2 regions of the Ruegeria sp. CI8 genome follow, and region 2 is predicted to be linked to the other one. Evidence: riboswitches for the same ligand, from Rfam matches in the RefSeq annotation. Region 2 holds a riboswitch; the other holds the start of a gene.
The links. Region 2 has a riboswitch for cobalamin ahead of ACR0DA_RS08860 (CbtB domain-containing protein). Riboswitches for the same ligand answer to the same signal wherever they lie in the genome.
Positions count from the first base shown of each region.

Region 1: linked by a shared signal. The riboswitch ahead of ACR0DA_RS13145 (hypothetical protein) and the one ahead of ACR0DA_RS08860 (CbtB domain-containing protein) in region 2 are both predicted to bind cobalamin.

Region 1 covers NZ_JBQFQL010000002.1:500,577-504,624, reverse strand. Annotated here, with positions in the region: gene ACR0DA_RS13155 (alpha/beta hydrolase family protein) at 1-804, opposite strand, end outside; gene ACR0DA_RS13150 (TetR/AcrR family transcriptional regulator) at 928-1,461, shown strand; cobalamin riboswitch at 1,490-1,707, shown strand; gene ACR0DA_RS13145 (hypothetical protein) at 1,794-2,201, shown strand; gene ACR0DA_RS13140 (protein-tyrosine phosphatase family protein) at 2,205-2,708, opposite strand; gene ACR0DA_RS13135 (DNA polymerase III subunit gamma/tau) at 2,864-4,048, shown strand, end outside.
Region 2 covers NZ_JBQFQL010000001.1:1,784,425-1,788,472, forward strand. Annotated here, with positions in the region: gene ACR0DA_RS08845 (cobyrinic acid a,c-diamide synthase CobB) at 1-221, shown strand, start outside; gene cobA (uroporphyrinogen-III C-methyltransferase) at 218-946, shown strand; gene cobF (precorrin-6A synthase (deacetylating)) at 939-1,682, shown strand; cobalamin riboswitch at 1,726-1,934, shown strand; gene ACR0DA_RS08860 (CbtB domain-containing protein) at 1,971-2,141, shown strand; gene ACR0DA_RS08865 (CbtA family protein) at 2,146-2,844, shown strand; gene ACR0DA_RS08870 (hypothetical protein) at 2,909-3,403, shown strand; gene ACR0DA_RS08875 (DUF1636 family protein) at 3,391-3,735, opposite strand; gene ACR0DA_RS08880 (DUF302 domain-containing protein) at 3,880-4,048, shown strand, end outside.

The DNA of each region.
Region 1 (4,048 bases), on a different contig from region 2:
ATGACCGATTTCGGACAGTCCGAAATCCCTCGGCTCCAACAAATGCCGACGGGCGGTCGGACCATAGAGTTCAGCCAGCCGCCAGACGGCGGGCGGTGGCACAGTCTGGTCATCCTCGAACGCAATGATATCCGCCGTGGCGTTCGCCCGACTCCAATCCGCTTGGGGAAGCGTGTCTCCCAATTCGGGCAGATAGCTGGTGGGCGATGTACACCACTTGCGCCATTGCCAATAGACGCCCGCCGGCAAATCGGCTCCGAATCCCAGAAGTTTCCCCGGCAGGTACCCCAGAAGACGCACCAGAGGTGGCACGTGGCCATACCAGAACAAAGTCGCCAAGCCCTTGTAGGGCCACGGGTGATCGGCCACCGTCACCAAACCTGCGCACACACAGATCATCCGGTCGATCTGTTCGATTTCCGGTTGCAGCGGACCCAGCATTCCACCGACCGAATGCCCGATCACCCACAGTTTTGCCTGCGGGTATCGACGGCGCATCTCGGCACGCGCTGCGGGCATGTCGATCAGCGCCCAGTCCGCCATCGTGGCCTTCGAGTCTTTCAGCCGCCCGGTCAGCGAATGCTCGAAATCCCGGTAATCATATGTCAGGCAAGCCATACCGCGCTCGGCGGCCAGCCAGCGAGCAAAGTGCTGATAGTAGTCACGTGGCACTCCTGTTGCGCCGTTCAGCACAACAACGGTTTGCGGCTCGACCGCCGGAGTGTAAAGCCGCGCCGCCAGCTGGGTCTGGCCCGACGGAAACTTAAAGTCTTCCACGTCAACCGCGTGCTGCGAATCCAACATCTTTGCCTTCAAACACTCTGGACCGATCGGTCTAATACTTTGTGTCTGGACCAATTGGTCTAGGCCTGTCAATATTTGGCCTGCATGACCCAACGTCCACCAAACACCAAAGATCGCCTGATTGTGACTGCCGCCCAACTGTTCCAGCGCTCGGGCTATAACGGTGTCGGTCTGGCGGAATTGCTGGCCGAAGCGCAAGCCCCCAAGGGGTCGCTGTATCACCATTTTCCAAAGGGCAAGCCGGATCTGGCCCTGGCGGCGGCCAGTTGGGCCTCGGACGGGATGTTGAGCATGATTGCTGCGGCATTCAACGACGCCGCGGATTTTCGCGATGGGGTCACCACCCTGTGCCACAAAATCGCGAAACTGTTCGACACCTCGGCCCAGTGGGAGACCTGCCCGATCGCCGCCACCCTGTTCGAAAGCCCCGACAACCGCGCGTTTCGGGAACATGCCGACCGTCTGTATGAAAGCTGGATCATCGAAGTTCGAAACCACGCCGCGCGGTTCGGAGTTTCCGACCCTGAAAATGCTGCGGACACCCTGTTCATCGTGATGCAAGGCGGCTGGCAATTGGCCCGTGCCCGCAGGGATTCGAATGTGCTGCGCAGACTGCCTGATCTGTTCCCTTGGGACTCACTCCGGCAACCGGGCTGAAACCGTCTTGACTCGATCCCGGATACACCGCTAGCGATGAGGGGATGGTTCCCGTGCCGTTTCGGTCCGGGATGAAAAGGGAACACGGTGCGGTCCAACCCGGAACTCCGGAGCGGACCAAGGCCGCGACTGCCCCCGCAACTGTAGGCGGAGAGCGATGCCTAAATACCACTGACCGCAAGGTTGGGAAGGTCGGCAAAGCAAAGACCCGCAAGTCAGGAGACCTGCCATCAAACGTGAAACCGAAACTCGGACGGGGTGTCCGGGCAGGGTCTGGCCTTGAAACCGGCGTCTGTCCAAATCCATCTCGCCCAGCGCGCGGAGGGCGCAACATGATTTGGAAGACCGATACCCATGAATTCGCGGCAACCATCTGCCAGCGCACCGGAAAGACCTGCCCGGCATTGGCGCGCATGGCACGGGCCATCGCGCAGGCAATGGCGACGGCGCAGGCCGCTACATCCCCCGACTTCCAAGTGGAAGGCAGTAGCGAACTGGCCCATTGCGAACATGGCTGCACGGCGCGGTTCGATGCACGTCCCGAACGGATCCGCGTGTATTGCGGAGCGGCCGCCGACACCCCGTCCGACTGCCTTGATACCTACGCCGACATGCTATTTGACGACCAGAGCGACGCCCTGCCTGCGCAGGTCATCAGTGATCGACCCTGTGCGATGCTGCAGGCCACGGCGATCATGCCCGTGGTCAGGGCCGAGCGCGAGTTCCGCGCAACCGCCTGAATGTCAGGTCGCCAGTGCCTCGCGCGCTGGGGCGACGGCCCAGTCCATCTGAGCATCAGTCTCAACCGCGCAGGGGCGTACGGCCCGCAGGCGTTTCAGGGCCTGTTCCGGCTGCTCGCCGCTCTCGATCATCAAGCGCAGAACAACCATGCCAGACCGCCCACAACCGCCCCGGCAGTGGACCAGTACCCGCCCGCCGCCCGACAGCGCATGGCGGGCGGCGGCGCTGACTTCGGGCCATCGGCCGGATATCTCGGTCGACGGCGCCGAGAAGTCGGCGACCGGAAGATGCGCCCACCGACAGGCGCGCCGATGAATGTCACAGCCCAATTCGCCCGAACCCACAGAAACCAGTTCGGCAAGGGTTGTCATCGAAATCACCAGCCCCGGCGCCCAGGCTGAAATCAGGTCCAGGTCTCCCTCATAGTCGCCGCCACCGCCGGGAACCGAGGTCAGGGCCAGCGTACCGCCGCCCACCTGCAATGCATGAACCACAAGATTTGTCATCAGACGTTCCCCCCGAAACTGGCTGATTGAACTTGATCCGCGCAGTATGCCTCACACCGCGCGCTCGCCAAAGCGAAAAACCTGCACCGGCGCTGTGGACGCGGGGCACCGGGAACTCTACCCTGCATCGTCAGTACGAATCCGTCAGAGCAGACATGACCACACAGTCCAGCCCCGCCTATCAGGTTCTCGCCCGAAAATACCGCCCGGAAACCTTTGCCGACCTGGTCGGTCAGGATGCCATGGTGCGCACGCTGAAAAACGCGTTCGAGGCGGACCGGATCGCGCAGGCCTTCATCATGACCGGCATCCGCGGCACCGGCAAGACGACCACGGCCCGGATCATCGCCAAGGGCATGAACTGTATCGGCCCCGACGGCAATGGCGGCCCAACGACCGAACCCTGCGGCCAGTGCGAGCATTGCGTGGCCATCATGGAAGGCCGCCATGTGGACGTGCTGGAAATGGACGCCGCCAGCCGCACCGGCGTGGGCGATATCCGAGAGATCATCGACAGCGTACGCTATCGCGCCGCCAGCGCGCGGTACAAGATCTACATCATCGACGAAGTTCACATGCTGTCGACCAGCGCCTTCAACGCGCTGCTGAAAACGTTGGAAGAGCCGCCCGAGCATGTGAAATTCATCTTCGCCACGACCGAAATCCGCAAGGTTCCGGTCACCGTGCTGTCGCGCTGCCAACGTTTTGACCTGCGCCGCATCGAGCCTGAGGTGATGATCGGCCTGCTGCGCAAGATCGCCACCGCCGAGGGCGTGGAAATCTCGGATGACGCGCTGGCCCTGATCACCCGCGCCGCCGAAGGCTCGGCCCGGGATGCGACCTCGCTGCTGGATCAGGCGATCAGCCATGGCGCCGGCGAAACCACTGCCGATCAGGTGCGCGCAATGCTGGGGCTGGCCGACCGGGGCCGTGTGCTGGACCTGATGGACATGATCCTGCGCGGCGATGCGGCCGGGGCGCTGACCGAACTGGGCGCGCAATATGCCGAGGGCGCCGACCCGCTGGCGGTGTTGCGCGATCTGGCCGAAATCACGCATTGGGTCTCGGTGGTGAAGATCACCCCCGACGCAGCCGAAGATCCCACCGTCTCGCCCGATGAACGCACCCGCGGCCAGCAGATGGCCGAGGCGCTGCCGATGCGGGCGCTGACCCGGATGTGGCAGATGCTGCTGAAGGCACTAGAGGAAGTCTCGGCCGCCCCCAACGCCATGATGGCCGCGGAAATGGCGGTGATCCGCCTGACCCATGTGGCCGATCTGCCCAGCCCGGAAGAGTTGATCAAACGCCTTCAGGACAGCCCTCCGCCGCCCGTCGGCGGG
Region 2 (4,048 bases):
TGGGCTATCGCCGGGCCGAGTTGCTGGCCGACATGCCCGGGTTCTCGGCCGGGACCGCGCTGCGGGGGCACGAGTTCCACTATTCCTCGATCATCGAGCAGCCCGACGCGCCCCTGGCACGGGTTTTTGACGCCGAAGGCGCCGAAGGCCCACAGACCGGATCGCGCCGCGGACATGTCACCGGTACGTTCTTCCATCTTATCGCAGAGGCCAGCGCATGAGCGGTTTCGTTTCCTTCATCGGGTCCGGTCCCGGCGACCCGGAGCTGTTGACCCTCAAGGCCGTGGACCGGCTGCAAAAGGCCGACGCGGTTCTGTTCGACGACCTCAGCAGCGGGCCGATCCTGAGCCATGCGCGCAAGGAGGCCGACCTTGTGGGTGTGGGCAAGCGCGCCGGGCGGCCCTCGCCCAAGCAGGACCATGTCAGCCGCCTGCTGGTCGAGTACGCCCAGACCGGCCAGCGGATCGTGCGGTTGAAATCGGGCGATGGCGGCCTGTTCGGACGGCTAGAGGAGGAATTGGCGGCCCTGCGCGCTGCCGGGATCGCGTACGAGATCATTCCGGGCATCCCCTCGGCCATTGCCGCGGCCGCAGCGGCGGGCATCCCGCTGACCCGGCGCCTGACCGCGCGCAGGGTGCAATTCGTCACCGGCCACGATGTCAGCGGCAAGCTGCCCAAGGACCTGAACCTGCCCGCGCTGGCCGACCCGGGTGCGACGACCGTGGTGTTCATGGGCAAGCGCACCTTTCCCCTGCTGGCGCAGGCGCTGGACGCGCATGGGCTGCCGCTGGACACGCCAGCAATGATGGCCGAGTCGGTTTCGACGCCTGAGCAATCGCTGCACCGGTCCACCGTCGGCGCACTGGCCGAGCGTCTGGGCTCCGAGATCGGCACCGCGCCGGCGCTGATCCTTTATGGCCCGCTGGCGGAGTTCGACGATGATTGATCTGGTCTTGATCGGGATCGGCACCGGCAACCCGGACCACGTGACCTTTCAGGGGGCGCAGGCGATCCGCGCGGCCGATCTGATCCTGATCCCGCGCAAGGGCGCCAACAAGGCCGATCTGGCCGGCGTGCGCGAGGAAATCATTCGCAAGGTCACCGACACACCACCCCAAATCGCCTATTTCGACATCCCCGGGCGCCGGTCGCAGGATGGCTACCTGCGCGGCGTGGATGAATGGCACGACGCAATCGCCCTGCGCTGGCAGGAGGTGATGGCCCGGCGCCCCGAGTCGCGCACCGTCGCCCTGCTGATCTGGGGCGACCCGTCGCTCTATGACAGTTCGCTGCGAATCGCGGCGCGGCTGGACCCGCAGCCGAACACGACCGTGATCCCCGGCATCACGGCGCTGCAGGCGCTGACGGCGGCCCATGCCATGCCGATCAACGAAATCGGCGCGCCTTATATGGTCACCACCGGCCGGCGCATCCGCGACGAGGGCTGGCCCAGCGACGCCGATACGGTTGCGGTGATGCTGGATGGCGAATGTTCGTTCCAGACGCTGGACATGGCCGATTTTGACATCTGGTGGGGGGCTTACGTGGGTATGCCCGAGCAGATCCTGATCAAAGGTCCGCTGGCCGATGTGGCCGATGAGATCCTGCGCAACCGCACCGAGGCTCGCGCCCGGCACGGCTGGATCATGGATATCTATGTTCTGAAAAAGCGCGGGAATTGACGCGAAAGGTCGCAAATGGCGATTGCGCCACAGCGGCATTCACGTCTAAATGGACGAGTCTGGTCCTGCCGGAGACATCCGGATGCTAAGAGGGAATTTGGTGCGGCCTGCGCGCAGGTCAAATCCAAAGCCGCCCCCGCGACTGTAAGCGGTGAGCCCTGTTCAACCAGCCACTCCCGATCCGTTCGGGGGGAAGGCGAACAGAGGCGCTGACCCGCAAGCCAGGAGACCTGCCAGGCGAACAATGAAACACCGGCCGTCGGGTGCGGCGGCACAGGAGGACAGAAAATGACGACACAAACGCAAACCGCATCAACGGCACGCGCTGGCATTCTTTCGGCAGTGTTCGCGGCAGCCCTGGGCCTGGGGATCATCACCCTGGCTGGTCACGTTCAGGCATCGGCGCTGCATGACGCCGCGCATGACGTGCGCCACGCAACCGGCTTCCCCTGCCACTAAACCAATGTTCAGTCGCATTCTGACCAGCGCGTTGTTCGCTGGTGCTGCAGCCGGGTTGATCGTCGCCCTGCTGCAGTTGGTATTCGTGCAGCCCGTGTTGCTGCATGCTGAACTCTATGAATCCGGAGAGCTGGTGCATTTCGGAGCCGAAGCCGTCTCGGCCCATCCCGAACTGCCGGGCATGTTCTCGGACCTGACCCGCGACGGGTTGAGCATGGTGTTCACCATGCTGACCTATACCGGCTATGCGCTGGTTCTGGTCGCGCTGATGTCGCTGGCCGAAGCGCAAGGCCACCCGGTTGACGGGCGCACAGGCGTGCTGTGGGGCCTGGCCGGTTTCATCGCCTTTCACTTGGCGCCGGGCTTCACCCTGGCCCCCGAGGTTCCGGGCGTTGCCGCAGCGGATGTGTTTGCGCGGCAGATCTGGTGGTGGGCAACCGTCGCGGCCGCTGGTGTGGCCATGTGGCTGATCGCCTTTGGCGGCAACATCGTCAGCTATCTGGTTGCGGCCGTGCTGTTGATGGCCCCGCACCTGATCGGCGCGCCGGAACCCGACATGTTCACCGGGCCGGTTCCGACCGAGATCGGGGCCCTGTTCGCCGCACGCGCATTTGGCGTCGGCCTTGTGGCCTGGGTGCTGCTGGGTTCGTTTGCCGGGTATTTCTGGCAAAGTGAGGGCAAGCGCGTCGAAGCCGCGGCCTGATCCCCGAAATCCCACGACCCGCCGGCGCACAACCGGCGGGTCATCTGCTTTTCAAGGAAACAAGATGACACGCTCGCTTGCTCTTTTTGCGATCGGTCTGGTCTTTGGCGGGGGTGCCGGGTTCGTGCTGGCCGCGGCCAACGGCGTCACCTTCGACGGCCACGACCATGCCGACGCCGCCCAACATGGCGGCCATCACGCCGAGGCCATGGCCCATGACCATAGCACCGCCATCAACCTGCCCGCCGGACCGGACGCGCCGGGGCTGGAGATCGCCGTCTCCCCCGACCCGATGGCAGGTTGGAACCTGAATGTGATGCCGCGGAACTTCACGTTCGCGCCCGAGCACGCCTCGCTGGACGACAAGCCCGGCGAAGGCCACGCGCATGTCTATGTGAACGGCGTCAAGCTGGCGCGGCTTTATGGCATCTGGATGCACATCCCGGACCTGCCCAAAGGCGAAACGACCATCGAGGTTTCGCTGAACGCCAACAGCCACAGCCCGCTGGCCGTGGATGGGGTGCCGGTCAGCGCGTCCGTCACGGTTCAGGTGGACTGAAACGCAGGGATCCGCGCCCGCAGACACAAGCGAAGCCGCCCGCACGGCCGGGCGTCTTCGATCCAGCCGTTCGGGCTGTTCAGAATGGTCCGACAGGTCGCCGCAATGTCATTGGCATCGGCAACCGGATCGATCCCTGAAAACACGTAAGACGCCAGGCTTTCCCCCTGCATCGCCACCACGGTCGGCTCGTCGCAACCGCTGAAACAGGCGTGCTCGGCGACCTCGACCTGCCCGTCCAGTCCCGCGGCGCGCAGGGCGTCCAATACCGCCTGTCGCTCGGCCGGCTGGTCGCGCTCGCCCGCGCAGCTGCTGCAGATCAAAACACGCATGCCCCTCGCCTGCCTTTTCCGTTTCACATTGTCGCTTGTGCGGGTTTCGCACCTCCGGCGCAAGCCCGCCGCCCACGATATTGTGACTGTACGCAGCCGGGATTTCGGCAAGACTTGGGCCAACCACGACCTGGAGAGCCCGTGATGAAACATCTTGTGTTTTTCCTCGGCCTGCTGGCGCTTCCCGCGCTGGCGGCCGATATAGAACCACTGTCGGGTTGGGCCGTCCACCCGACGACCAAGACCCATGACGCGCTGGTGGCCGACACGATCGCAGCGGTCAAGGCAAACGGGATGGCCGTGGTCACGCAGG